3 regions of the Paenalkalicoccus suaedae genome follow, and region 2 is predicted to be linked to each of the others. Evidence: riboswitches for the same ligand, from Rfam matches in the RefSeq annotation. Region 2 holds a riboswitch; each other region holds the start of a gene.

Region 1 (9,983 bases), 940 kb from region 2:
TCGTCGGTCTTGCGATTGCAACGAGACCCGACTGTTTACCTCCTGACGTTGTCGATTATTTAGCCGAGTTAAATAAGCGAACTTATTTATGGGTCGAGCTCGGTTTACAAACCGCTCACGATAAAACAGGTCGCATCATTAATCGCGCACACGACTTCGATTGCTATAAAGAGGGCGTTGCTAAGCTCCGCGCTCATAACATTCGCATTTGTTCCCACATCATTAATGGCCTTCCCCTCGAGACACACGAGATGATGCTTGAGACAGCTCATGAGGTCGCAAAGCTTGACGTACAAGGCATTAAAATTCATCTTTTACACCTGTTGAAAAAAACGGCCATGGTGAAGCAATACGAGAAAGGCCTTGTGGATTTGATGGAGCTTGAGGAATATGTGTCGCTCGTTTGCGATCAGCTCGAAGTGTTACCTCCCGATATGATGATTCACCGCCTAACTGGAGACGGTCCCGCTGATCTTTTAATCGGTCCGATGTGGAGCATGCAAAAGTGGAGTGCTTTAAACGCAATTGATGCAGAGCTTAAGAAGCGCAACAGCTATCAAGGCAAATTTTACTCGAGGTGAACAAGTATGATTGAACGAATTATTCCTTTTACTCGCTCCTTATTAACGCAAGTTTTAACAAAGGATAGCATTGTTGTAGACGGAACGGCTGGTAACGGACACGACACGTTGTTTCTCGCCGAAAACGCCAAGCACGTATATAGCTTTGATATTCAACAAGAAGCAATCTTGAGCACGGAAGCAAAGCTTAAAGCCGCAAAGCTTCGAGAGCGCGTCACGTTGATTCACGATGGTCACGAGAAATTCGCTTCCTACGTCAGTGAAGCTGAAATTGACGCCGCCATTTTTAACTTAGGCTATTTGCCTGGGAGCGATAAGTCTGTCATCACACTTGCTGACACGACACTTAAGGCAGTAGAAGATATGTTAGCTGCATTGAAGCGCGGTGGACTATTGATATTAGTTGTCTACTACGGGCATGATGGCGGTAAAGAAGAAAAAGAAGAGCTGTTACAGTATGTCGAGGCACTGCCGCAAAAGCAGTATGATGTGCTTCGATATGGTTTTATCAACCAAAAGAACGATCCACCTTTTTTATTAGCTATTGGGAAGAAGTAAGTGCTTGGATAAGCTTTAGCCGTTTGTGAATAGGGATTAGGATAGAAGAAGTAGCTGACATTGCTGATGTTGGCTACTTTTTTTGTGGGGTGTGGTTGGAGGAATGAGTTTATCGCGGGTTAGTGCTCGAACCGCGTATATTTTCACTTCAACCGCGCGAATATCCCCTCCGACTGCGTATCCTGTAATTAATCGCGCATCTTGATGGGGTTATTGCGCGAGTTGATGCTCGAACTGCGCGAGTTTTTACCCCAACCGCGCGACTATCACCTTCGACTGCGTATCCTGAAATTATTCGCGCGTCTTGATGGGGTTATTGCGCAAGTTGATGCCCGAACCGCGCGAGTTTCCACCTCAATCGCGCGACTATCACCTCCGACTGCGTATCCTGTAATTAATCGCGCATCTTGATGGGGTTATTGCGCAAGTTGATGCCCGAAACGCGCGAGTTTCCACCTCAATCGCGCGAATATCCCCTTCGACTGCGTATCCTGTAATTAATCGCGCATCTTGATGGGGTTATTGCGCGAGTTGATGCTCGAACTGCGCGAGTTTTTACCCCAACCGCGCGACTATCACCTTCGACTGCGTATCCTGAAATTATTCGCGCATCTTGATGGGGTTATTGCGCAAGTTGATGCCCGAACCGCGCGAGTTTCCACCTCAATCGCGCGAATATCCCCTTCGACTGCGTATATCCAAATCACCAGAGCTCACTCAGCACCACCTCTCGCCCATCCAATCAACAAAAAAGAGGACAAGACAAACGCACAACACGTTTGTCTCCCCCCTCTAACCTATCCTCAAAAACCTTCTCTCCTAAACGCTAGCTGCGTCGTAACAAACCCCATCATATGAGCAAATACCAAATGTCTCTCTGGCTCATTTAAGACCTCATGATATAAATTCGGCCACTCTTTATAGTGCTTGTCTAACACATCCACCTGATTAAACCAATCCTTCACGCTATACTTATCCACAATCTTATCTGTCCCACCCTGCATGATATATAGCGGCACTTCTGGGAACAATTCCGTATTTTCATGGACATAGTTGATAGAGGATGTCAATTCGCGATACCAACGCACACTAACCTTTTTAATCATAAGCTCGTCGCTCGCGTCTCGATCGTTCATCCATTTGTCTCGAGTACCCGATCCTGCTTCTAGATTTGTTGGGAAAAGTGTGCCTGGAGCTACCTTATTTAGAATTTTCACAAGCGCTCGTTTATTAAGCGGCGTTTTGTTATAGAGTCCAAAACATGGTGATGATAAGACGACTGCATCTGGTAATTCCTTCTCAGAGAGTTGCATGAGCGTGCGTGTGCTTGCAAGTCCTCCCATGCTATGACCTAGAAGTACAACAGGAAGCTTAAATTGTCTCGCTTCCGATAACCATAGTCTAATGGTATCTATGTATTGCTGAAAGCTAGTTATATGACCACGCGGTCCTTGTGTTGTTCCTTGACCTGGTAAGTCTCCCATAATAACGTGATAGCCAAACTCATTTAATTTTTCGACGACAAAACGATATCTTGCATGGTATTCGCCTGCTCCGTGCACCACGACAAATACTCCTTTTGGTTTTTTATCTGTAGTTTCAAATCTAAACACGACAAACCACCTCCTGCTATTTCTTTTATCTTCCCCTTCCAAAAACAAATAGTCAAGAATCTCGAACTAGTTTTTTCCAAACAAACCATGTAGACTTTTGAGTAAGAAGGAGTTGATAGCATGATATCGTATGAATATAAGGGAAAACATCCGTACATCGATGAAACGGCCTACGTAGCGGACAATGTCGTCATAACCGGTGACGTCACGATCCATGCGCGAGCAAGCGTCTGGTTTAACACTGTCATTCGAGGCGATGTCGCCACAACGATTATTGAAGAAGAGGCAAATATCCAAGATAATAGCACGCTGCACCAAAGTCCAAATGTACCTTTGCACATTAAAAAAGGCGTCACAGTTGGACACCAATGCCTGTTACATAGCTGTACGATTGAAAAGAATGCGTTGATTGGAATGGGATCGATCATTTTAGACGGAGCAACTATCGGAGAAGGAGCTTTTATCGGAGCCGGAAGCCTCGTACCACCTGGCAAAGTCATTCCACCAAATGTGTTAGCACTTGGTCGCCCAGCTAAAGTTGTACGTAAGCTTACGGAAGAAGACCTCGCTGACATGGACCGAATCCGCAAAAGCTATGTGGATAAAGGCCAATACTATAAGTCTCTTAAATAATGAATAGTAAATTTAAATGTGAATGAAGAGCCAACTAGGAAAGAGCGGCTCTTTTTTTGTTTGATTCGCTTATTTTTTGATTTTATATTTCTTATTTTGGTTTTATGTTCCGTATTCTGGATTTATGTGCCGCATTTTGACTTTATGTTCCCTACTTTATTTTTATGTGCCGCATTTCAAAGTTATGGACTTTGTGTAAGCTTTCTTCTCATTTATGTTCCTTCTTCTGACTTTATGTTCCGCATTTCAATTTTATGTTCCCCATTCCGAATTTATGGACTTCAAGTTCCAAGCTCGTTCCGCGTGATCTTTGGCAACTTCCGTCTTACTTCTCATAAGTTATGCATTATTTCTTTTTACACCTTACTTGAACCAAATTTCGTGCTGTTCCCAGAGCGTTCCGCATTCCTTCTAGCAACTTCCACCTTACTTCTCGTAGTTTACGTACTACTTCTATAGCAAATCGATTTCTCAAAATAGAAGGTCGCTAAGCTCCATATTCTCCGTAACCGCAGAAGCCCCGAAGCGGCGGGTGCGTAATACCCGTGTAGCCCTATCGCGCAACGAAAATCCTTTCGATCGGCCATTGGTTTGGCCGATCGAAATAGTTGAGTTAGCCACACAGGTATGTAGCGCCCGACGCGCAGCGGCGCCGAAGGTGCCCGCACTTGAACTTGCTCTTGAACTTGTTCTTGAACTTGCTCTTGAACTCGCACTACAAAAAAAGAAGCCAAAACGCTACAATAAGCGTCTTAGCCTCTCCTATTTTTTCTATTATTTGCTTGCAAGCTCAAGCGCTTCTTCTTTAAGAGTAGTTGCTTTATCTGTTTGCTCCCAAGGAAGATCGATATCCGTACGACCAAAGTGACCGTAAGCAGCTGTTTGCTTATAAATTGGACGACGTAGGTCTAGCATTTTAATAATTCCTGCTGGACGTAAGTCGAAGTTATTGCGAACAACCTGAACAAGTACATCTTCTGATACTTTACCAGTACCAAACGTGTCTACAGCAATAGATACAGGCTGTGCTACACCAATAGCATAAGCTACTTGTACCTCACAACGGTCAGCAAGACCAGCTGCAACGATGTTTTTCGCTACATAGCGCGCAGCGTATGCTCCAGAACGGTCTACCTTTGTCGCATCCTTACCAGAGAATGCTCCACCACCGTGACGAGCATATCCACCATACGTATCTACGATGATTTTACGTCCTGTAAGACCAGCATCTCCTTGAGGACCACCGATTACAAAACGTCCTGTAGGGTTGATGAAATACTTTGTATTTTCGTCAAGTAGCTCCGCTGGAACGATTGGTTCAATAACGTGCTTCTTCATGTCTGCTTTGATTGTTTCAAGCGTTGTCTCTTCCGCGTGCTGTGTAGAAATAACGATAGCATCAATTCGCTGTGGCTGATGATCTTCACCGTATTCGACTGTTACCTGTACCTTTCCGTCTGGGCGAAGGTAATCAACTACTTCTTGCTTGCGCACTTCCGCTAAACGGCGAGCAAGCTTATGAGATAAAGAGATTGGTAAAGGCATTAGCTCTTCTGTCTGGTTATCTGCATAACCAAACATAAGACCTTGGTCACCAGCACCGATTGCTTCGATTTCGTCATCAGTCATCTGACCTTCACGAGCTTCAAGAGCCTTATCAACACCTTGTGCAATGTCAGCAGACTGCTCATCGATTGAAACGAGTACAGCACTTGTTTCATAGTCGAATCCGTACTTCGCACGAATATAGCCAATATCCTTAATGGTTTTACGAACTGTCTTTTGAATATCTACATAGGCAGAAGTACTAATTTCCCCTGCTACTAAAACAAGTCCTGTATTAACAGATGTTTCGCATGCTACGCGAGCATTTGGATCTTGCTTTAAGATTTCATCTAAAATGGAATCCGAGATCTGATCACAAATCTTATCCGGATGACCCTCTGTTACTGATTCTGATGTGAATAAACGCGTTTTTGCCATACTTGTAACCTCCTAGGGATAACCTTATCGTGTTAATAAGGCATTGTTTTACGGTACTCTGTTCCCTGAAATGCGTGATTATCCGAGTATAAAAGAATTTTTATAAACATAAAAACCCCTTTTCCGCTTGAGGAAAAGGGGTTTACTCGTTCGCCTTTCACCTCTTATCGGTCAAGACGCATTGCGCCTTGCAGGTTAGCACCGTTTCACTTTGTCAAAAGAAGTGATGGTTGCTGGGCTTCCTAGGGCCTGTCCCTCCGCCAACTCGGGATAAGAGTATCCGCTTTGATGAATGATACCCAAAAATCGACGACCTGTCAACAGTTCTTATCTACCTATGATATCGCTTCCCTTTTTCACCAGTCTTAAACAACGAACATACGCTATAAAACATTATTAGAAATGGAGGGATACTCGTGAAAAAACTCTGGTTACTGCTACTTTTACTACCTCTTGCTGCATGTTCAAAAGGGCAAGACACGATTCAAGTTGCCGAAGTCATGCGCTCAATTTTCTATGCACCACAATACGTCGCAATAAGTGAAGGATTTTTTGAAGAGGAAGGGATAGAGATTGATCTCACTACCACGTGGGGAGGCGATACAACGATGACAGCACTACTCTCAGATGGTGCTGACGTTGCCTTGGTTGGTGCTGAAACATCTATCTATGTATACGCTCAAGATGCTCGTGATCCTGTAATAAGCTTTGCACAAGTGACTAAAACAGATGGAACATTTCTTATGCAACGCGACCTTGATGAGCCCTTCTCCTTCGACGCCTTAAAAGGACAGACACTTTTAGGTCAACGAAGAGGTGGCATGCCTCAAATGGTTGGAGAATATGTGCTTAAACAGCATGGAATTGACCCCCATACAGACATGGAGCTCATCTCAAATATTGACTTTGGAAACATTGCAGCTGCGTTTGCATCTGGAACAGGGGACTATGTTCAATTATTCGAACCTCAAGCAACTCAATTTGAACAGGATGGTATTGGTAAGATTGTTGCTTCATTTGGAACGGAGTCTGGCTTCTTACCTTACACCGTTTATATGGCAAAAGAGAGTAAGCTTGATAGCCTAAACTTAGAGGGTTTCAACCGAGCATTAGCGAAAGCACAAGCCTTTGTCCACGAACAAGATAGCGCAACCGTTGCTCAGTCGCTACAACCATTCTTCGAAGACACACCACTCGCTACTATCGAAGAGGTCTTTGTGCGATATCGTGACCAAGGCTCGTATGCAACGGAACCAGGACTCAAGGAAGAAGAATGGCACCATCTCCAAGACATTATGGAGGAAGCTAACGAGTTACCAGCACGTGTCGACTTTGACACGTTAGTGAAACCAGTTGATGTAAAATGACGCTCTTAGAACTGCAGCAAGTAAGTAAATCGTTCTTATCCCCTACATCAGAAACAAAAGCATTAGCAAACATTACAGCAACTATTCAGGCAGAAGAGTTTGTGTCCCTTATCGGGCCTAGCGGTTGCGGAAAATCGACGCTTCTATCTCTAATCGCAGGGATGACCCAAGCTACAGCGGGGTCCATTTCACTTTACGGAAAACCAATAACCGGTCCTTCCAAGGAAGTCGGATACATGCTCCAACAAGACTACCTGTTTCCATGGCTCACTGTTTGGGAAAATATAATGCTTGGATTAACCTTGCAACATATGCAGGATGAAAAGCATGTGGTTTTTGCAGAAAATTTGTTACAAGACGTGTATTTAAGTGACAAAAAAGATGTCTATCCAGACAATTTATCTGGCGGCATGAAGCAACGGGTTGCTTTAATACGAATGCTTACATCGAATCCATCTCTTCTATTACTAGATGAGCCCTTCTCTGCCATCGATCATCAAACAAAGCTTCAGTTAGAGCAAACTGTCGCCAGTATTGTAAAGCAACACAAAAAAACAACGCTTCTAGTGACGCATGATATTCTAGAAGCGCTCGCTATGAGTGATCGCATTATTCTTTTATCAAGGCGCCCAGGTACGATTCAAAAAATCTTTGACGTCCCTGAGAGTTTACGATCGCTTCCTCCTCTTGAGGCACGTCTTCATCCCGATGCTCATTCTCTTTTCACCGTTGTGTGGAAGGAGATGATGCAGGATGACAATACTTCAAGCATATCAAAAGAAGCTCGCTCGTAGCCGAAGACGTGTACGACTTACTCAGCTTAGTCTTTTACTTGCCTTCTTTATTTCCTGGGAAATAGCTGCTCACACAGCTTTCATAGACCCATTACTATTTAGCTCTCCGTCTCGCGTGATCCAATTAATCCTGCAACAAGGTACTAGCATTTTTGTCCATATCTCCGTTACCGTTTTAGAAACAATTGCAGGGTTCTTACTAGGAACTGTTGGAGGGATAATAATCGCGACTATTTTATGGAGCAATACCTTTATTGCAAGGGTTTCCGACCCTTTTTTAGTCGTGTTAAACTCCATGCCCAAAGTAGCACTAGGTCCTATTGTCATCGTTGCGTTTGGTCCAAGTTTCGCCGCTATTATTGCCATGGGTGCATTAATATCCATCATTATCACGACAATGGTGGTGTTCCAAGCATTTAATCAAGTCGATCAGAACTATCTAACAGTCGTACGAAGCTTCGGCGCAAGTAAATGGCAAAGCTTTCGACATGTTATCTTCCCTGCGACTCATCAAACGATTATGGCAACATTAAAAGTAAACGTAGGTCTTTCATGGGTAGGGGTAATAGTTGGGGAATTTTTAGTATCAAAGCAAGGTCTAGGCTACCTCATTATTTATGGGTTCCAAGTCTTTAATTTTACACTCGTTATGATGTCACTCTTCTTTATCGCGATCTTTGCAACGATTATGTATCGCATCGTTTTGTTTATTGAAAAAAAAGTAGTTGGGACTGTCTCTTGAGAAGGATTGCCTCCTAAAGCCACAAAAGTGGCTTTAGCTGAGGTATCATACTCTTACATAAGCGTATTTGAAGGGAAACGTCGTTTAACCTCTGAAATACTTAATGGTAGTACAAGATCTTTCATGATAAAGCTGTATGCCTCCTGATTAGCAATTTGATCAGGTAATTGTTTTAACAGCTTCGGACCCTGTGTTTCCATGTAAGAATCCTTTTGATCAAGGTGATCTACTTCTGCATAATAGACGTTTTTAATGACCGTCTCAGCCTTGCCTTGCACTCGATATTGTCCGACATAATGAATAGTGGACACAACTCCACCTGTCTCCTCGTACACTTCTCTGATGGCTGCATCTTGAGCTGTCTCTCCTTTTTCAACTTTCCCTCCAGGAAACTCGATTCCACGAGAGGAGTGAACGGTTAATAGCCATTTATCCTCAAAGGTTGTGACGACCCAAACATGCTTCGGATCCTCTGAAAAGGGATGGTCCTTCGTTGAGAACGTGACTTCGTTCCGATAATAGTCTAAAAATGATTGCATCGTCTGTACCTCCGCTGTCCATATTATCTGACGTTAGTGTACCAAATTTGACGACTATTGTCCGCATGTGGCACTTCCTCATTATTTTCCCTATTTACGCTCTTTTAAATCAATGGATATCTATTGCGTTTACATGCTAACTAGTTTATAGAAGCTTTCCGAGGTGTCAGCCCTTCAGTCACTCTACAACATCCATAGGTCAGCCAGCTCGGAATTTAATTTAAAAATTTACAAAGTACTTTTAGAACCTCTTTCGTTTATACGTCTTCCAATCGTTTTTATACAAAAAAAGGACGGCAATTGCCATCCTTTTGCATATTTTTATTTAGCCGATGATGAGCATCCATACGTACAAGCCCACGAGTGTGATGAAGAGGGTTGGTACTGTTAGGATAATACCGACTTTAAAATAATAGCCCCAAGAGATCTTGATTCCTTTTTGCTGAAGGACAAAGAGCCATAGTAGCGTTGCTAGTGATCCAATTGGCGTGATCTTTGGTCCTAAATCGGATCCGATAACATTTGCGTAGATAAATGCATCACGCATAACACCTGTAAATCCTGCATCCTCGATCGCTAATGCGTTGATCATAACTGTAGGCATGTTATTCATCACAGAGGATAGAATGGCTGCAATGAAGCCCATAGAGATAGTTGCAACGAACAGACCCTGCTCAGACGCTTGCTGAAGAACGACAGCAAGAACATCTGTTAATCCTACATTACGAAGCCCAAATACCACCACGTACATACCAATGGAGAAGACGACAATTGCCCAAGGTGCGCCCTTTAATACCGTACGAGTCTCAACTGCAGGACTTCTTTGAGCCATGATCAAGAAGAATATAGCGATTAATCCTGCAACAAACGAAACAGGTAGGCTCATTACTCCGTCCGTTGTAAATGCTGGAATGTAAATAAATTCTGACACGATATAACCTACGAGTAATAAGCCTAGTACTAACCAAGATAAGCGGAACATTTTAAGGTCTTTAATCGCTTCACTCGGCTTACGTAGCATATTCATATCGTAATTCTTAGGAATATCTTTACGGAAGTATAAGTAAAGCACGAGAATACTTGCTCCTAATGAAAAGAAGTTAGGAACAATCATATAAGTTGCATATTCGATAAATCCAATACCAAAGAAATCTGCTGAGACAATGTTCACTA
Region 2 (9,983 bases):
AATGAGCACAAGCAGCTCGAGACTGCCTATGACTATGAGCAAAAGGAACTGCTTCAAAAGAAAACAGAGGCAAAAGAGAAAGAAGTAGAGTGGGAGAAGATGCTTGCGGAATGGAAGAGCACGTATCCAGCATTTTCTGTCGAGTCGATTGGAGAGGAAAGAGATAGGCTCAGAGAGAAGCAGGAGCAGGTAGACTTTCTCCAGGCGAGGTTAGATAAAAGTCACCAAGCCATTGATGATGTCGCGAAAGAAAAAACGGCGATAACAGAGGAGCTTCAACAGGCAAATCGTCGTCAATTGGAAGCGGAGCAGGCGGTAAAAGAGCTTGATGGTGCGATTAAATCTGCTGAAGAAAACATTTATTCTGTTACGAGCGGCAAGGATCTATCGGCGTACAAGGAAGAAACACAGCAGTCTCTATCTCAATTAGAACGAGCATTTAAACAAGCTTATGAGCGATCTGAAATGGCAAAAAAGGCGCTACAGGAGACGACCAGTAAACTTGCTACCATAGACGCAAGAAGGCAGGATATCGAAGAAAGACTATCCGAGCTTAAAGAAAAATGGGAGGTAGCGGAGACGTCGCTTTCGATAGAGGATGTGCAACGGCACGCGAAGGAAGCTCAGGATATTCGCGAGCTAGAAGCAACCCTCCGAGCATTCGATGAGCAAGTGAATCAAGTAAAGGGGCGAATTCAGTCGCTACTTGATGAGCTCGAGGGTGGGCCTGTGACAGAAGAGGAATTAAAGCTAGAGGTTGAAAAGCAAAAGGATCTTCGTGATCAGGCTGGTGAAGAAAGAGAGCGAGTCGGTGCAATAACTGAGGTCATTAAGCAAATGGAAGCTCGGCTTGAACGATACCGTGAGCTCGAGGGTCAAAAGGGTACTCATGGTGAGCTTGTAGAGAAGCTATCAAAGCTTGATAAAGTCTTTAGAGGAAAAGAGTTTGTCGAGTTTATTGCAGAGGAACAGCTCCATACGATTAGCCAAATAGCGACTGATCGCTTAAAGCAGTTAACGCGCGGACGCTACGCATTAGAGGTCGATTCCTCCGGTGGATTTATCATGAGGGACGATGTGAATGGTGGTGTAAAGCGCTCTGTTACAACACTTTCTGGTGGAGAAACATTTTTAACGTCTTTAGCATTAGCACTAGCATTATCGACGTCCATCCAGCTCAACGGTCAGCATGCGTTAGAATTCTTCTTTTTAGATGAAGGGTTTGGTACACTTGATCCTGATTTATTGGAAACGGTGATTCATGCACTCGAGAAGCTGCATACGGATCGCTTAAGCGTTGGCGTTATTTCCCACGTGCCAGAGCTTAGAGAACGATTACCGAGAAAGTTAATCGTGACTCCTGGTGAGGCATCAGGAAGAGGGACGACAGTTAAGTTAGAGGAGATGTAGGGGATTTGGTTGAATGTGCGGGGAAGATGCGGAGAGTTGCGGAGAGTTGGGGGATTCCGCGCAAGTTGGAGAGCGAACTGCGCAAGTTTACCGTGCGATTGCGCGAAAAGGAGCAGGAATCGCGTGAAAATGCTAGTGAATCACACGCACTTAACGTATCTTCACATGTTACGCGACTCATCTACCTCTATAACAAAAAAGCCCCAATCACAGAGGTGATTGGGGCTTTTCTCTAACAATTACTCGTTCATCCAGTCTGGATGGTGGAAGCCTTGGAAGTCGGATTCGATTACTTCCCTAAATTCATCGGATTCTACTGCGGCAATGATGTCTTTCACGAACTGTTCGTCAGCTCGCTCTTCTGTGACTACAACTCGGTTGATGATATCAGCTGGTATCTCATCTCTAAATAGTGCTGTTGTTAGGTCGAAGCCTGCAGAGATGGCAAAGTTACCATTAACTGCTGCAAGCTCCACCGAATCTAACGTTCTTGGTAGCTGCGCGGCCTCTACAGGATGAAAATTCAGATCAAGTGGATTATCCTTTACATCATTTTCTGTCACACGAAGGGGATCGGCAGAGTCATCAATCTCAATTAATCCATTATCTCTTAAAACAGTTAAACCGCGGGCTAGATTGGTTGGATCATTAGCTAGTGCTACTGTGCTGCCGGGCTCGATGTCGTCAATGGAATCGTAGACATTGGAATAAACGCCGATCGGTGCTGTTGGAACGGTTATGACGTCGTGCAGCTCGAGACTATGTTCTTCAGCGAACGCCTCCATATACACGAGGTGCTGGAATAGGTTGGCGTCTAAGTCGCCGCGGTCAAGTGACAAGTTTGGTTGAATATAATCCGTGAATTCGGTGATGGTAACCTCGTAGCCGAGGTCCTCTAAATACGGCTTTACGCCGGCCTCTAACATATCGCTGTAAGGAATAGTCGCGCCTAGTGTTAATTCCCCGTATTCATTTGACGCCTCTGATTCGTCCGATCCACAGGCTGCTAGTAAAGAAAATGTAGCAACAGTTGGTAAAAGTAGTAGTGATTTTTTCATCCATAATCGCTCCCTTAATATTTTTTAGATATACGCTTCGCAAATCGATCTCCACCAAACTGGATAAGTTGGACAAGAAGAACGAGTAAGATAATCGTTGTGAACATGATGACATTATCATAACGGTAGTAGCCGTATCGGATCGCTAGGTCACCAACGCCACCTCCACCAATCGTGCCAGCCATCGCAGAATAACTAATTAAGCTGACAGCGGTTATCGTGAGACCAGTAATGAGAGTTGGCGTCATTTCAGGTAAAATAATGTCTCGGATGATAAGCCATGGAGAGGCGCCGGTTGCAACAGCTGCTTCAATGACGCCAGGATCAATGTCACGAGCGGCGCTCTCCACGATGCGAGCGTAAAAAGGAATCGCTGCAACGGATAGGGCGACGGATGCAGCTACTGGACCAATCGTTGTCCCTAGTAAAAAGTGCGTAAATGGGATTAAAAATACTAACAGAATGATAAAAGGAATAGACCTAATTAAGTTAACAACCACGCCAGCACCTTGGCGCACCCAAGAGTTTTCTAAGATTAGCCCTCGATCCGTCACATAAAGCAGAATCCCAAGAGGTAACCCTAAAAAGAAGGCGGCTGAGAGAGAAATACCGACCATTAATAATGTTTCAAGGAAAGCTGCGTTAAGCTCTGGCAAAAGCTGTAGAATCGAGTCCATTCGCAATCACCTCCGTTTTACTTACCTGATTTTCTAAATACGTCACAGCTCGACGAATCTCATGCGCATCACCTTGAAGCTCCATAATGAATACGCCAAGCGGCTTATCTTGGATATACTCGACCTTCCCGTGCAAAATATTCCCCTTTACTTTAAAGGTTTGAAGCATCGTCGAGACGATTGCCTCAGAGGCTAAATGGCCTCTAAAGGTTAATTTAATGACATGACCTGTTAATTCATTCACAAGCTTTTCTGGGAGAGAAAAATGTAGAACGGTATCAATGAAGGAGGCTGTTAGCTCCTCTTTAGGATTGGCAAAGACGTCGTAGGTGTTCCCAGACTCAATGATTTGCCCACGCTCCATAATCACACACGTATCACAAATCTCTTTTACTACTTCCACCTCATGCGTAATAAGGACGATCGTTAACTGGAGCTTTTGATTCAACTCTTTTAATAGAGCTAAAATAGACTGCGTCGTTTTTGGATCAAGGGCAGAGGTTGCCTCGTCGCAAAGTAAAATACTTGGATCGTTAGCAAGAGCTCTCGCAATACTCACACGCTGCTTTTGTCCACCACTTAGCTGACTGGGGTAGGCGTTCTCTTTATCTGCAAGACCAACGAGCGCAAGAAGCTCTCGAATACGCTGTTTGCGTAGCTTTTTCTCGTAGCCACTAGCTTTAAGCGCAAAATTAACGATTTGAGAAACAGATCTTGAGCTTGGTAGATTAAAATGCTGAAAAATCATGCCGATTGATTGTCGCGTTTTTCGAAGCTCGCTTTTGGATAACGTATGTAGCTCTACGCCATCTATAGATACTTCGCCGCTTGATGGTACTTCTAAATAATTTAAGCAACGTAGTAACGTACTTTTACCTGCACCGCTGTAGCCGACGATCCCACAGATGGAGCCCTTCTCAATGCGGAGGCTCACGTCATCGACTGCTACGATATCATTCTTATCCCCGTACTTTTTAGTCACGTGATCTAGCTGTATCATATCGCTCCTCCTTAGCTTAATGCCTGTTCGTGTTTAAATGATTTTGCGCGGTGAGTATCAGGAAGCTTGTTTCCTAGGTGAGGAAATAGCTTTTTTCTAAACGTGCCCTCCGCGTAATCCTGTTTGTAAATTCCTGAAGCCTGCAGTTTTGGCACGACTAATGAGACAAAATCCTCGAGGTCACTTGGAGTAACAAAGTGATTTAAATTAAATCCGTCGACATCGGACTCAGTAAAGAGCGTCTGTATTTCGGCTGCAACATGATCAGGGTCCCCTACGATAACTTGATTAGTAATACCATCGAAGCGTTTTAATGCTTCGCCAACTGTCAGAGCCTTTGCGTTATCCTTCGTTAAGGTGGCAGCTTTATAGTGACCACCCTCAGTTGGTTTATCATAGCTAAAAATATCATCGGGATCTTTGTCTTCGAATTCTGCGATGTCATAGCCACTAGCGCCAAACTGCGCTTTAGCGGCTAGCGAACTCCAGTGCTGATTATATTCCTCTAGCTTTTGCTCGGCATCCACTTTGGATTCTGCAACAATGACAGACAAGAACGAGAAGATAAGTACGTCCTCGCGCTTTCGTCCATGAGCTTCGACGCGCGTTTTTAAATCTGCTACGAGCTCTTTAACTTTAGCCGGAGTCGGCCCACCGACAAAAATACATTCTGCGTGCTTCGCGGCAAAGTCTCGACCACGGGCAGAAGTGCCAGCCTGGAATAAGACAGGTGTTCGTTGCAGAGATGGCTCTGACAAGTGAGGACCCTCAACCTTAAAGTAAGGACCTTCATGATTAATTTCGTGCACCTTATCAGGATCAATGTACACATCGGCTTGACGATCGTTCACAATCGCATCATCCTCCCAGCTCGTTTCCCAAAGCTTATAGGAGGTGTCTAAATAATCGTCCGCAATATCGTAGCGCTCATCGTGCTTGATCAGACCCTCAAGTCCGAAGTTTCTTGCTGCATTGGGCAAGTAGGAGGTGACGATATTCCATGCAACGCGACCATTTGTTAAATGATCGAGCGTAGAGAATCGTCTTGCGTTTGAAAATGGGTGCTCGTAGGTAGTGCTAACGGTGACGGCAAAGGAAAGGTGTTTCGTGACCGATGCCATTGCTGAAACTAGGAGGGCAGGGTCATTTATAGGTACTTGCATCGCTTGTTTGATGGATGGTGCTTTACTTTGTTGGTACACATCATAAACGCCAACGACGTCTGCAAAAAAGATAGCGTCAAACTTTCCTTTTTCGAGTAGTTTAGCAAGATCTGTCCAATAGGAAATATCTTTATAGCTATCTTGACGTTTGTTCTCAGGGTGCTTCCATAACCCGTGAGAATTATGCATCGCACTATTCATGTCAAACGCGTTTAGTCGTAATTGTTTTGTCATTGTGTGTTGGCCTCCTAAAATAAAATAAAAATGCGCCTGCCTTTTTCATCATGAAAAAAGCAGGCGCATTTACGCAGATCCGCTTTTCTCATCTTCCAGGCAATACGCCTGCTGGAATTGGCACGCCGCAAAGTTGCACGCTGCCGAGGTATCAAAGGGCCAGTCCCTCCACCTCTCTGGATAAGAAAAAATTGGGTTTTTTATGAAGTTGATGGTGTTCACTTTACTCTCACATCTCCGATCTGTCAACAGGGTTTTTCAAAATAGTTTGTCATTGACAGAATTTTCTTCGTCACGTACTATTAGTCTCATTCAACTCGAATAGGGGGCATAATCATGTCGATCAAAACGACTCAACTTATAGAAGAGGCACACATATTAAAAGAAAAATTTGCAGATCGAGCAGCATTTTACGATGAATCTGCGATGCTACCTGAAGAAAATATACGTGATTTAAAGAATGCATTCTTTTTGTCCATGACAGTGTCAGAGAGGGTAGGTGGCCATGGGTTAACGTTAGTACCAATGCTTGAAATTTTGACGACGCTAGCTGAAGGGGACGCGCCAACAGCTCTCTCCTTCGGATGGCATGCTGGCTACTGTTTAGAATTATCGGAGGATAGTATTTCTCCTAAGACAGAGAAGTTACTTACGACGATCGCCAAAGAGCAGGTGCTACTTAATCTCGCCCAAACGGAGAAGGCAACTGGGAGCCCAGCAAGAGGAGGTGCGCCTACTGTTAGTGCTGCGAGGCGTGACTCAGGGTGGGTCATTAATGGAACCAAAACGTTTACCTCATTCGCCAAAGCATTAGACTACGCGGTGATTTCTGCAACCGTTAAGGAGACAGGAGAGAAGGGCTTTTTTGTCATCGATATGACAAAACCTGGCGTAACGATTGAGGAGACGTGGGATAGTGTTAGTATGCGCGCGACGAGAAGCGACGATTTGGTGTTGACGGACGTTTTCGTAGAGGAAGATGCGTTACTTAAAACGGAGGCTTTAACGAGTCCTAAACCGCGCGGATGGTACCTACTCGTTCCGGCTGTATATTTAGGAGTCGCTAAGGCTGCGCGAGCGTATGCGAAAGAGTTTGCTAATTCTTATCAGCCTTCAACGTTGCCACATCCTATCGCAGAAGTTCCAGAAGTCCAGCGTAAGTTCGGAGAGATCGAGCTTGCTTTGTTTGAGGCAGAGACCTTACTTCATGCTACTGCGAGAAAATGGGAGGAGACAGATCTTCAATCTAGAGATGATCTTCGCGGCGACTTAGGAGCTACTAAAAAAATTGTTACGGAGAAAGCGAATATCATCGTGGATTTGGCTATGAAGGTCGTAGGTGCAAAAAGCTTATCTCAAAGCTGTCCTTTACAACGACATTTTAGAGATGTCCGAGCAGGTCTTCACAATCCGCCAGCAGAAGATTTAGTGATCAGTCAATTAGGTAAAAATATATTAAAATAGTTTTAAAGAGGGTAGAAGCTAGTTTGATGGCTTCTATCTTTTTTTGTGAAGGTAAAAGAATTTGGTCATTAGATGTTAGGTGTTTTAGCGTGAGGAAGGAAGATATTCGCGCGGGTGTAGATGAGAGTCACTTGCAGTTGAGATAACATGCCGCTCGATTCGGTTGTCTGGTTACCGAATCGCATTTTCGGATAACCAAAGGGGGAAAGCGGATAATCGAAAGGTAAAAGCGGATAATCAAAGCAATTCACCAATTAATCGCTCCTCGTTTCGAATTAACCACTTGATATTCATCACAAAGTTTGGACAAAATAATCTTTCTGTCCACATACAAAAACCCGTCTCCAATTAGGAGACGGGCCAAATGGTAACTTACTTCGTCGTTTGTAGCTTTGAAGCAACGTACTCATCATACGTCATTTCTTTATCGATAACACCTTCATCTTGAATATCGATGATGCGATTTGCAATCGACTGGTTGAACTGGTGGTCATGAGAAGCAAACATTAACACACCTTTAAACTGGATAAGTCCATTGTTAAGTGCTGTAATGGACTCTAAGTCTAAGTGGTTTGTTGGCTCGTCTAGTAGAAGTACGTTAGATCCGCTTAGCATCATCTTAGAGAGCATGCAACGTACTTTTTCTCCCCCAGATAAAACGCTTGGGCTCTTTTTCGCTTCTTCACCAGAGAAGAGCATACGTCCTAAGAAGCCACGAATGAAGCTTTCAGACTGATCTTCTGGTGAATAAGGGCGTAGCCAATCAATAAGAGAAGGATCATTCGAATTCTCGAAGAACTCACTGTTATCCTTCGGGAAGTAAGATTGAGTCGTTGTTAGACCCCACTTAAAGCTTCCGCTATCTGGCTCTACTTCACCCATTAAAATTTGCATGAGTAGCGTTTTCGCTTGTTCGTTAGAACCAACTAAAGCGACTTTGTCTTCGCGGTTTAAACTAAAGCTCACATTATTTAAAAGCTGCTTTCCGTCAACCGTTTTAGAAATGTTCTCAACAACTAATACGTCATTCCCAATTTCGCGTTCTGGTTTAAACGCAATATATGGGTATTTACGAGATGAAGGACGAATGTCTTCAAGCTCAATTTTATCAAGGAGCTTTTTACGAGAAGTCGCCTGTTTCGATTTCGAAGCGTTTGCCGAGAATCGTGCAACAAAGGACTTAAGCTCATCAATTTTTTCTTCCTTCTTTTTATTACGCTCCTGAGCCATCTTTTGAGCAAGTTGACTAGACTCGTACCAGAAGTCATAGTTACCAACGTAAATCTGGATTTTACTAAAGTCTAAATCGGCAATGTGCGTACATACGTTATTTAAAAAGTGTCTATCGTGAGAAACTACAATAACAGTATTTTCGAAAGAAGCAAGGAAATCCTCGAGCCACGTGATGGCTTCGATATCAAGTCCGTTTGTAGGCTCATCGAGTAAAAGAACGTCAGGACTACCGAATAGCGCTTGAGCTAAAAGGACTTTTACCTTTTGCCCCTCTGTAAGCTCAGACATTTTTGCTTGGTGAAGCTCATCCGCAATGCCAAGTCCTTGGAGAAGAACCGCAGCGTCAGATTCTGCTTCGTACCCGTTCATTTCAGCAAATTCACCTTCAAGCTCAGCGGCACGCATACCGTCTTCATCTGAGAAATCTGGCTTCATGTAAATGGCATCTTTTTCCTTCATCACTTCATACAGTCGCTCGTGACCGATCATGACCGTATCTAGAACAACTTCATCCTCATAGGCAAAGTGATCCTGCTTTAAAACAGCTAATCGTTCGTTTTTACCTAAAGAAACATTTCCTGTTTGTGGCTCTAACTCACCAGAAAGAATTTTTAGAAACGTGGATTTCCCCGCGCCGTTTGCACCAATCAATCCGTAACAGTTACCTGGATTAAATTTAATATTTACCTCTTCAAAAAGCTTTTTATCGCCAAAGCGAAGGCTTACATCAGTTGCTTGTAACATAATTTATTCAACCTCTTCCTATAGACATACTGCATGGATTATACCATTACTAACGCCAAAATCATATAGCAAATAAAATTTGCATGATTGTAGGTTCTATCTTTTAAATAGCATACATATACATATCGGTAGTGGGAAAGGGGAGGTCAGTCATGCAATCAGATAGCTTGTTTCATAGCGTTACTACTCTATTAAAGGATTTATACAATGATGAGGAAAGATGCTACTACCATACAAATGATAACTCACATAAGGAGTGTTCTCATGAATTAAGACAGATGATTTTGTTTTTAACCTCTATAGAACCAGAGCGTTCTTTTCATGTTACTAAACCGATGAGTGAAAAAGAGCAGCGACTTATGCTGTATGATTACGAGCGAGTATGTGAGCTTATGTTTCATCCAGAGCTTAAAGATAGGCTTTTTACAATGGTTGAAAAGAAAAAATTTCAGTCAAATAGTGCCCAGATTTTTCATTTTGCACTAAGTATGGTACAATAGAATTTGTGTCATGCTAATTAAGTGTTTAACGCATCATGCGTGCAGGGAGACTTATTTAGACACGAGTAATTTTTAAGATTAGGTAAAACAGATCCGTATAGGACGATCATTATATATATTAGTTTGATTTAGGTCCCACATGCGCTTCCTCTCACGGAAGTGACCCACAAACATTCGTGTTATCCGAAAATCCACCTTTTAAGTCACCCATGCGAAACCTCTATTATCTATTAACCCAACCGTTTGATTTTTTCGCCCACGCTTTTTAAGGTTGCGCAAAAATCACGTATGTAGAAAGTTGCCGTTTTCCCTGTATTTATTAGAATTAGTGGGAGTCATTCTTTTAGTTAATTACTATATAATGATTACACCCATTTGTTAGGAAAGAAAAAAAGTTTATCCGCATACGTTTCGTTTGGCGAAATAGAGGAAATAGTATGGTGGAGAGACTAGTTGCGACATCATTCGCAGAAAAAGAAAAGAGTGATGCAGAATGTATA
Region 3 (9,983 bases), 1.3 Mb from region 2:
TTGTAGGTATTCCAGAATCAACCTACCACTATCATGTGAAAAACTTTGGGAAAGAAGATCCGGATAGAGAACTAAAAGAAGTCATTACTGAGCTGTTTAAGGCGTTTCATGAACGTTATGGTTATAAACGCATTACCAAGGAATTAAAGAAATCAGCCTGGTGTATTAATCACAAAAAAGTGTATCGACTTATGAGGGAATTAGGGTTAAAATGCGTAAAGTTTATGAGGAAGTCTCGTAGATACAATTCTTATAAGGGTAAGGTTGGAAAGGTAGCGAAGAATCGACTGTCCCGCCGATTTAGCACGCCTATTCCTTTTCAGAAATTAGTAACCGACATTACAGAATTCAAATGTCTAGGAGAAGAGAAATTGTACTTAAATCCACTCCTTGATCTTTACAATGGGGAAATTATCGCGTTTGGTATCAAGAAACGTCCAACATTAGATCTTGTCATGGAACCTTTAAAAGAAACAATAGAAGTACTAGGAGCTCAGGCAACCTATCGTACGACTATCCACTCCGATCAAGGCTGGCATTATCAGCACAACCAATGGGTGAGGACATTAAAAGAAAATAAAGTATTTCAAAGCATGTCACGTAAAGCAACCTGCGCAGACAATGCTTCAATAGAGAATTTCTTTGGTATATTAAAACAAGAAATGTATTATGGAGAAAAATTAGTGAGCTACGAAGAATTAAAAAGGCAGATTGAAGAATATATTTACTGGTACAACCATATACGATCAAAAGAAAAATTGGCTGGTTTTAGTCCAGTCGAATACCGAACACAAACCAGCCAATTAGCTGCATAATAAAAACTCTAACTTTTAGGGGTAGCCACCCTTCTACAAAAAGAAGGCCCTTCCCTTTCGAATTTTTTAAATCAAACGCAGAGCTGGCAGACCCGAAGGACATTCGGAGACAATCCATAGGGGAAAGAGGTCTTTGAGATCCCGCAGGAGGCGCTAAGGGTAAGGCGGCAGCCGCACCCTGCCGACGAGGAAGCTCAAAGACCGGCCCTATGGATGTCGTAGAATGTCTGGAGGGCTGACAGCTCGAAGAGCTGATTTAAACTAGTTAGTACTTGGTCATTTTAGTCCAAAGGACTGTTCTTAAAACTAGTTAGCCCTTAAGCAACAAGCCCTAAGAACTCCTCTATAAAACCCGAACCACCCTATGCCATCTTCACCCGATTTTCTGCAAAACGCTTGGTCCAAAGCATCGCCGCAAAAAACACTACAGCCGCCAGGACCGCCACGATCGCGTCAGACACGAAATGGTAGTCGAAGTACACGCGACTTGTCGCAACGGACGCGACAACGAACAAAAGTGCCGCTCCTGCTACGAGTCTCATCGCTCCTGTTTTAAGCACGAACCTAAACAGCACATATCCAACGACCAGCGCTAAAATCGTCGCACGCATCGTATGTCCACTCGGAAAGCTGTAGGATTCCATTTCAAACGAGAAACCAAACGCCTCGATCATCCGCTCCTCGCCTGGGCGCTCACGTCCGACGATCAGCTTCAACATAAAATTCGTTGCCACACCACCGTAAATCGTGATGTTCAGCCAAATAACTTCACGTACTCGCTTCATCAAAACGAGTACGCCTGATAATACAACAGAGACGATCACTGTGAGCTCCACGCTCCCGAACGTCGCTGCTGCCTGCAAAAATTCCGTCATGCTCATGTCCTGTTTCCCCTCTAAGAACCTTCTCTATTTCTATTACGCAAAAGCTTGTACGCCAAACACGAAGTGTAGCAGTAAAAAGAATACGATCATCATAACCATCCCGATACCAAGTCCTCGTAGTGCTTCGGAGAACCCGTCGTCAAACGGTTTATCGTCTTTTTTCTGGCTCATCGCTCATCCCTCTTTTCTCACCAAAGTCGGATATAAAACGAATTTGATAAGAGTGAGTTAGAGCGCGCTCTCCGCGAGGTAGGACATGCGAATTGCCTTTTTGTACGCTTCATTCCACTCAGCAGTGAGGTGCTCGCGGAGTTTGTGAGCGTCATCCACGACTTCCCCTCTTACCTGCTCCTCTAGTGGCGAAAATAATTTGGCATCGTCCGATCTCGAGGTGGTCGTACCCTCTTGATCGTCATCAATAAGCCATGCGCTGATGCTATCGTCCGACGAGGAGATGGCAGTGGCCGTTTGTGCGTTCAACGGGTCTACGAGTAGTGTGCTCATAATCATGATAAACGCAATAAATCGTAGCATCCTCCTGCCACCTCCCTCTTGATAAAGTAGCTTAATCATAGTGATGTTGTCACATTTTGTAAAGCCACTTTTTCATTATTCCATTATTTTACGCAAGTTATGCGCAGATCCGCTGCGACAGCTCCTTATAAAAGCCCATCACATCGCTCCCCTTCGTGAACTGTAGCTGATGATTCCCAGACTTTGTTGCAATTTCGATTGTGTTTGAAAAGGATAGGAACCCAGTCTTCTCTATCGCAATTTCCTCTATTTTAGAAAATGGAATTGTCACTACGACAGAGCGCGACTTCGACATAATCGAACGGTCTACAAATAAGACGCGATGCGACGTCAACGCCACAAAATCAACCATCAGCCCATACGTGCTGTGGAGCTCTTCTCCTTCAAATAGGAATTCCTGTACTTGGTCGTGGTGCTTTGATTTATTGTCCCCTTTGAAAAAATTCATTCATTTCGTCCTCCTTCTACTTTCTCTTAGCCTTGTTTGTCGTTAAGAGGTCGCGGTACGTTACATGATTAAACACCATTTCTGCATGTTCCCATGCGCGCTTTCAACCAACAAAAATAAGAGTTTCACAGTACGCATCAAACGCACCGCTACTCCTCTCATTCACCCTTACCCTCTTAATAAAACCCCACCGGATCATGGTTTGACTCGTTCCACTCATCACGCTTCTTTTTTCGATTATCATTTTGTAACTGACTACACAATTCATCAATATCAACCTTTTCTTCATAGTGCCATTGGAGTGCAGCTGACGTATACAGTTCATTTAATTGCGCAAATGAGAGCCCGTCTGTCTTTTCTACTAAAAGCTCCACTTGATCTTCGGTTAAGAAACGATCGAAACGTTTAACTTTTGCGTACTGACTTCGAAGCTCTTTGCCGGGAAGCTTCAGCTCATACGAGCGATCGAAGCGACCAGCACGGTTTACTAAGGCAGGATCAATTTTCTCCGGATAGTTTGTTGTACCAACTAAAAAGACCCCTTCTTTAGATGTTGATCCGTCTAGTGTATTAAGAAATACAGAACGTACGTCTAGTGGCATCGAGTCCAAGTCTTCAATAACAAGTACCATCGGCGTTAACTTCGCCACCTTCTGGAATACTTCCATTACGGTGTAGCTCGATGTGTGTTCTGTAATCTGCCAGTACACGACAGGAGCCTCTACACTTCCTGCTATTGATTTAACAAGCGTAGTCTTCCCGTTTCCAGGGTGCCCGTATAGTAAAATGCCTCTTTTATAAGGAATATCATACGTCTTAAAAAAGGAACCATCCTCTAGAAAGAATTGATCGATAGAACGATAAATTTCCTCTTTTAGTCCTGCTTCTAATAAAACATCTTCTCTTAATACAGCTGTTGTAATTTGTTCTCGTCGTTCCTCTACTCCATTTAATGTATCAATGAGCATAGACATGTGCGCCTTACTATATATACGATTTTGTTTGTATACATAATGAAGGAAGCGTTTGACGGCTGTTTGTGACGTGGAAAAAACGAAGCTTTGCTCATAGTTCATATGCTCACGAAAAATCGGAATTCTAACTAGAGCAACCTCAAAATCAGGATAGTAGTAAACCGAATTATCAATATTCAGGTTAGAGTTTACCCGCAGACGATCTTCCTCTATCTCCGTTGTAACCTTAAATGCTTCAACTGACTCAAAAACATATGTAACAAATTCTACGTTCGCGTTATGCTTAATATCATCTTGGAGCACTTTCCAAATATCCACAAGTTCCTCTTGGAGAGAAAATTGATAGAAAGTATGTCCAAATTCAGTAAACAAGTGTTCACTCACACCCTCAAGCGCAACCGCATGTTCTCTGTAATTTATCATATCTTTTATTCGCGTATTTGACTTATTGAAGAGAAACGAATCCATAGTAACCACTCCTTAAATGGGAAGTATAATTGGCTGGTACTCTCATAATAGCATGAATATGGGTTTTGATTCTCCATTCGTGCGACTCTCTCAAGATTTTCCTCAATAAGCAGTTGACATTTTAAGGATACTAAGATAGAGTACTGATTATCGAATCGAACACATACACTCTTATCCAGAGAGGCGGAGGGATTGGCCCTACGAAGCCTCGGCAACAGGCCGCATGCGGTACTGTGCCAAGTCCAGTAGCGTTTGTGCTACAAAGATAAGAAGAGATAGTAGTCAACTACCCTCTTCTTGTGAAGTGGGCTTTTTTATATGCTCGAATCGAAAACTGAATACCTTATCCAGAGAGGGGAAGGGACTGGCCCAATGAACCCTCGGCAGCAGGCTACTTGTAGCACTGTGCCAAATCCAGCAGGCGAAAGCCTGACAGATAAGACGCATGTTTGCCGCTTCTTATCGGACGAAGAAGTGGCTTTTTTGCGTACCTAGGGAGGAAAAGAACATGAATGCCTCACAGGAAAGCACAAAGCAACAGCTCATTACACGGTTGCTCGAAGCAGGTCACTTTAAGATCGGTAACCAACAACTATATGAGCTAACGGTGGAGGAATTACGCCAAGCACTAAACCAAACAGAGGAGGTTCGCCTACGATGAGTGAGAGCACCACAAAAGAATCGTATGTCCAGTCCGTCTTAAAACAAATTGAGTTTGGCACAGTAACAGTAACTGTGCACAATGGGGAAATCACCCAGGTAGACGTAACCGAGAAAAAACGATTTCCGAATCAGAAAAAAACAAACTAGCTGCTGATCTGACGACAGAAGGCACCTACCCCCAACACATAGGGGGAGGTGCCTTTTTGCGTCCCAGCAGACTTTTAGTAAAAAGGAGCACATGCATTGATTACATTCGATGAAGTCACAAAAAGCTTTACCACAAATGGAAAGGACATCCTTGCCGTCGATGACGTGTCCTTGACCGTGAATAAAGGAGAAATATTTGGCATTATCGGCTTCAGTGGAGCGGGTAAAAGCACGCTACTTAGACTCGTTAACTTACTCGAAAGCCCAACAAAAGGTCGCATCCTCATTGGCGATCAAGACATTCAGTCATTAAAACCACGGGATCTTCGTCGCCAACGTCAGCAAATCGGCATGATCTTTCAAAACTTTAACCTATTTTCGTCACGGACGGTTTTTGGCAATGTTGCTTATCCACTACGACTTGCACGAAAACCAAAACGAGAAGTGACGCGCATCGTCAACGACATGCTCGACTTTGTCGGATTAAAGGACAAAGCCGATCATTATCCTGAGCAACTGTCTGGCGGTCAAAAGCAACGCGTTGGCATTGCTCGTGCGCTAGCCACGTCACCGGAATTCCTTATCTGTGACGAAGCAACGTCTGCACTTGATCCTGATACAACCGATGATATTCTTCGCTTATTAAAAAAGGTGAATGAAGAATACGGCATCACAATTCTTCTCATCACGCACGAGATGCACGTGATTAAAACGATTTGCGATCGTGTTGCAGTCATGGAGAATGGTCGCGTGATTGAGAGTGGAAATGTATTCAACGTTTTTTCGAATCCACAAACAGCCACGACAAAGAATTTTATTAGCTCTGTATTAAATGATCGACTATCTATTAAGCTATTAACGCATTTACGCAATAGCCATACTAACCCTCTTTATCGGGTCATTTTTAAAGGCGAATCAACCAATCAACCATTATTATCAAAGGTTACACGTAAGTACGATCTAGATTTTAATATTGCTTATGGCAGTGTCAATGAGTTACAGGATCAGCTTTACGGCAACTTAATTGTCGAGTTTATCGGTGATCCAATCGCGGTTCAGCGAGCCATAGAAGAGCTCGCAACAACCGTCGAGATTCGGGAGGTGATCAATCATGGGAGTTGATTGGAGTACGTTTTGGCTCAGGGTTGTGGAGGCGACCGGTGAGACGATTACGATGGTCCTCTTCACACTCGCCTTCGCCAGTATCTTCGGCGTCGCGATCGGTCTCACCTTATATGTCACGCGTGAGGACAATATTTTAGAAAATAAAGTCGTATTCTTTTTCATCAATGTGTTAATCAACATCATTCGCCCAATTCCGTTTATTATCTTTCTCGTCGCTATTACACCTTTAACGAGATTGGTAATGGGTACAACGATTGGAACGACAGCAGCCATCTTTCCTATGACAATTGCTGCTTCGTTCGGGATCGCCCGCATTGTGGAAAATAACCTTGTTGCGATTGATCCAGGCTTAATTGAAGCCGCAAAAGCAATGGGTGCATCCCCTTTTCAAATTATTTATGGTGTCCTCATTCCAGAGACACTCGGTCCACTTATTTTGGGACTAACCTTTGTGACAGTTGCCTTAATCGACTTTTCTGCTATGGCAGGGATTGTTGGGGGTGGCGGTTTAGGAGACCTCGCCATGACTTACGGCTACCATCGCTTTGACGCGTCTGTCATGTTTGTCACCGTCGCTATACTCATTATTTTAGTACAAATCGCACAGTTTGCCGGAAACAAATTATCACGAAAATTCTTAAGAAGATAGGGAGAGATTAATCATGAGAAAAGCAGCATTTTTAACAGGGGCACTTACACTTTTACTAGTAGCATGTGGAGAATCACAAGCATCGGAGGACCGCATAGAAGTCTCGATCGGCGTAACAGGTGCAGACGGTCAGTTCTGGAATTTAATTTCAGACCGTGCTGCAGAGGAAGGTATCGATATCGAGCTAATCGAATTTGCAGACTACGCATTACCTAACACGGCTCTTGTGAATGGAGAGATTGATCTCAACTCGTTCCAGCACTTAGCTTTCCTAAGCCAATACAACGCGGAGTACGATGAAACGATCACGCCAATCGGCTCTACCGTTATTGCACCTCTTGGACTATACTCAACCAACCATGAGTCAATCGAGGATATTCCTGATGGCGGCGAAATCGCGCTACCAAACGACCCCGCTAATACGGGACGAGGCCTCAAAGTGCTTGAGAGCGCAGGCTTAATCACCCTTCGTGAGGATGTAGGGCTTTATCCGACCGTCGATGATATTGAGGAAAATCCAAAGAATCTAGAATTTGTATTAGTCGTTGCGCAACAAACACCACGAGTGTTACCTGACGTTGCCGGCTCTATTATCAATAGTGGAATTGCCACACAGGCAGATATTTTCTTAGACGAAGCACTCGTACACGATGATCCATACAGTGACGAAGCAGCGCCTTATATTAACGTTTTTGCGACACGCGCAGAGGAGAAAGACAACGAAGCCTACCATACTATTGCTCAAATTTATCAAGAGGAAGACATTGCCCAAGCTGTTGTCGACGATTCTAACGGAGGAAATATTGTGGTCGATATTCCACAGGAGGATTTGCAGCAAACACTTGATGAGCTTGTACAAAACTTAAAGGAGGGACAATAATAATGGCGATCCGAGACGAATTGAAAGCAAGAATTGACCAGAAAAAGGACACGTATATTGAGGCTGCTAAGCGGATTCATGGTTACTCCGAAATCGGAAATGAGGAGGTACAATCAGCTGCTGAACTAGTAACACTATTAAAAGACGCGAGCTTCGACGTAGAAACATCGATTGCCGGTCATGAAACAGGGTTTATTGGGAAGAAATCAAGCTCAAAGCCAGGACGTAACATCGTGTTTCTAGCAGAATATGACGCCTTGCCAGGCCTTGGGCATGCGTGCGGTCATAATATTATCGGCACAACATCCGTCGCAGCCGCAATTGCCCTAGCCGATGATCTGGAACAAACCGGTGGCACCGTCTATGTTTACGGGACTCCCGCCGAAGAAGGCGGACCAAATGGTAGCGCAAAAGCAAGCTTCGTCAAAGCCGGACTCTTCGATGAGATTGATGCAGCCTTAATGATTCATCCATCAAGAGAAACAGGGACAACAGGCGCAACACTTGCAGTAGATCCTTTAGAATTTCACTTTACCGGTCGTGCAGCCCACGCGGCTGGTTCACCAGAAGAAGGGATAAACGCGCTAGACGGCGTGCTTCAGCTATTCTCAGGCATCAATGCCCTGCGTCAGCAGCTAGCAAGCACGATTCGCATTCATGGGATTATCACACACGGTGGCGATGCTCCTAATATCATTCCAGACTATGCCGCAGCCCGCTTCTTTATTCGGGCAACGACGTGGGAAGAGGTTGTGAAGACCTCCGAAAAAGTGCAGCAAATTGCTCGTGGCGCCGCTCTGCAAACTGGTGCGGAAGTCGACATTAAACGATTCCAAAACGAAATTCATGAGTTTGTCCGCAACCGTCAGAAGGCGACAGTTTAAATAACGCGATGTGAAAAGCCCCCCATGCGGTGGGGCTTTTCTTGTGTCGCGGTGTCAGGGCTTTGGTTTTAGTTGATGAAGGTTCGGTATAGCGTGTCACTTCTTGCTCGTTTTGGTGGATTGCGCGTCACTTCTCGGAGATTGCGTGTCTCTTCTCCTTCTTTTTGCCGATTTCCGTGTCACTTCTCTTAGATTGCGTGTCTCTTCCCCTAAAACGCTCCCGCAAACCACCCACAAACAGCAAAAAGACTAGGCACGAACTCATGCCTAGTCTCCTTCCCTTTACACACGATCTATCTATTAACGCCCAACCTTAAATCGTCGCCGTATCAATCACAAATCGATACTTCACATCGGAGTCCAACACGCGATCGTAGGCTTCGTCAATGTCATCGGCTGAAATGACTTCAATTTCCGGCTCAATGCCGTGCTTTGCGCAGAAATCGAGCATCTCCTGCGTTTCACGAATACCGCCAATCAACGAGCCTGCAAACGAACGACGCTGCGGGATTAGCGAGAACACGTGTAAATCGAGTGGCTCAGCTGGAGCGCCAACGTTAACAAGCGTTCCATCTAATGCTAAGAGCCCTAAGAATTTATTAATATCCAGCTTCGCGCTGACCGTATTTAAGATGAAATCGAATGAACCAGCAAGCTTCTCAAACGTTTCCTCATCTTCTGTAGCATAGTAATGCTTCGCACCAAACTTTAAGCCGTCCTCTTCCTTCGCAAGCGTACGAGACAGCACCGTCACTTCAGCGCCCATGGCATTCGCAATCTTCACGGCAACGTGACCGAGACCGCCCATACCAACGACCGCAACCTTCGACCCTTTCCCAATATCCCAATGGTTTAATGGGGAAAATGTGGTGATACCAGCGCACAATAAAGGTGCCGCTTTATCTAAAGGTAGCTCGTCAGGGATGCGGACGACAAAACCTTCTGTCACAACGATATGCGTCGAATAGCCACCTTGCGTCGGTTCTCCGTATTTATCCACACCAGCGTAAGTAGGTACATTACCTTCTAGGCAATATTGCTCCTCACCCTTTTCACAGCTACTACATTTCCCGCAAGAGTCGACCATACAGCCAACACCGACGCGGTCTCCGACTTTATAAGCAGATACCTTCGATCCAATATCCGTCACATATCCTGCGATTTCATGACCTGGTACAAGCGGATCCGTCACTTCGCCCCATTCTCCATGAGCGGTATGAATATCCGAGTGGCAAATACCCGCATACTTTATTTCAATCTGCACATCGTATTCATCTAAATCACGACGCGTAATTTCTACCTTCTCAAACGATTCTTTCGCTCCACGTACTCCTCTTGCTTTAACTGTTTGACTCACAAAAAAACCTCCATCCATATGTGTGATGTTCCGAAAAACTCTTTCACAAGAGTCTCATTCCCGCATTCAGAGCACCATCAAACATAGAGGAGGCATTTCTTATTTTTCTAGAACTGCTTTATAATCCGTCCATTCGTAATAAGTTGCCTCATGGA

Evidence for each region. A riboswitch is a leader RNA that binds a small molecule or an ion and turns the genes downstream of it on or off. The one in region 2 is predicted to bind S-adenosylmethionine.
Region 1: another riboswitch for S-adenosylmethionine. It lies ahead of metK (methionine adenosyltransferase); the one in region 2 lies ahead of FLK61_RS09505 (LLM class flavin-dependent oxidoreductase).
Region 3: another riboswitch for S-adenosylmethionine. It lies ahead of FLK61_RS02970 (Fur-regulated basic protein FbpA); the one in region 2 lies ahead of FLK61_RS09505 (LLM class flavin-dependent oxidoreductase).

Annotation. Positions count from the first base shown of each region.
Region 1 covers NZ_CP041372.2:2,705,067-2,715,049, forward strand. The annotation lists gene mnmL (tRNA modification radical SAM protein MnmL/YtqA) at 1-581, shown strand, start outside; gene mnmM (tRNA 5-(aminomethyl)-2-thiouridylate-methyltransferase MnmM) at 588-1,139, shown strand; gene FLK61_RS14525 (alpha/beta hydrolase) at 1,943-2,752, opposite strand; gene FLK61_RS14530 (gamma carbonic anhydrase) at 2,876-3,385, shown strand; gene metK (methionine adenosyltransferase) at 4,160-5,368, opposite strand; SAM riboswitch class I at 5,530-5,645, opposite strand; gene FLK61_RS14540 (ABC transporter substrate-binding protein) at 5,785-6,735, shown strand; gene FLK61_RS14545 (ABC transporter ATP-binding protein) at 6,732-7,529, shown strand; gene FLK61_RS14550 (ABC transporter permease) at 7,489-8,271, shown strand; gene ytkD (RNA deprotection pyrophosphohydrolase) at 8,325-8,810, opposite strand; gene FLK61_RS14560 (arsenic transporter) at 9,136-9,983, opposite strand, start outside.
Region 2 covers NZ_CP041372.2:1,765,351-1,775,333, forward strand. The annotation lists gene FLK61_RS09485 (SbcC/MukB-like Walker B domain-containing protein) at 1-1,410, shown strand, start outside; gene FLK61_RS09490 (MetQ/NlpA family ABC transporter substrate-binding protein) at 1,650-2,468, opposite strand; gene FLK61_RS09495 (methionine ABC transporter permease) at 2,483-3,145, opposite strand; gene FLK61_RS09500 (methionine ABC transporter ATP-binding protein) at 3,111-4,145, opposite strand; gene FLK61_RS09505 (LLM class flavin-dependent oxidoreductase) at 4,157-5,542, opposite strand; SAM riboswitch class I at 5,628-5,729, opposite strand; gene FLK61_RS09510 (acyl-CoA dehydrogenase family protein) at 5,879-7,006, shown strand; gene FLK61_RS09515 (ABC-F family ATP-binding cassette domain-containing protein) at 7,379-8,983, opposite strand; gene FLK61_RS09520 (hypothetical protein) at 9,136-9,483, shown strand; gene FLK61_RS09525 (hypothetical protein) at 9,977-9,983, shown strand, end outside.
Region 3 covers NZ_CP041372.2:485,671-495,653, reverse strand. The annotation lists gene FLK61_RS03000 (IS3 family transposase) at 1-815, shown strand, start outside; gene FLK61_RS02995 (phosphatase PAP2 family protein) at 1,178-1,696, opposite strand; gene FLK61_RS02990 (hypothetical protein) at 1,733-1,870, opposite strand; gene FLK61_RS02985 (hypothetical protein) at 1,928-2,233, opposite strand; gene FLK61_RS02980 (PH domain-containing protein) at 2,331-2,681, opposite strand; gene FLK61_RS02975 (AAA family ATPase) at 2,858-4,123, opposite strand; SAM riboswitch class I at 4,292-4,395, shown strand; SAM riboswitch class I at 4,464-4,566, shown strand; gene FLK61_RS02970 (Fur-regulated basic protein FbpA) at 4,632-4,784, shown strand; gene FLK61_RS02965 (YezD family protein) at 4,781-4,933, shown strand; gene FLK61_RS02960 (methionine ABC transporter ATP-binding protein) at 5,030-6,055, shown strand; gene FLK61_RS02955 (methionine ABC transporter permease) at 6,045-6,707, shown strand; gene FLK61_RS02950 (MetQ/NlpA family ABC transporter substrate-binding protein) at 6,721-7,587, shown strand; partial or broken gene FLK61_RS02945 (M20 family metallopeptidase) at 7,590-8,450, shown strand; gene FLK61_RS02940 (NAD(P)-dependent alcohol dehydrogenase) at 8,785-9,828, opposite strand; gene FLK61_RS02935 (GNAT family N-acetyltransferase) at 9,928-9,983, opposite strand, start outside.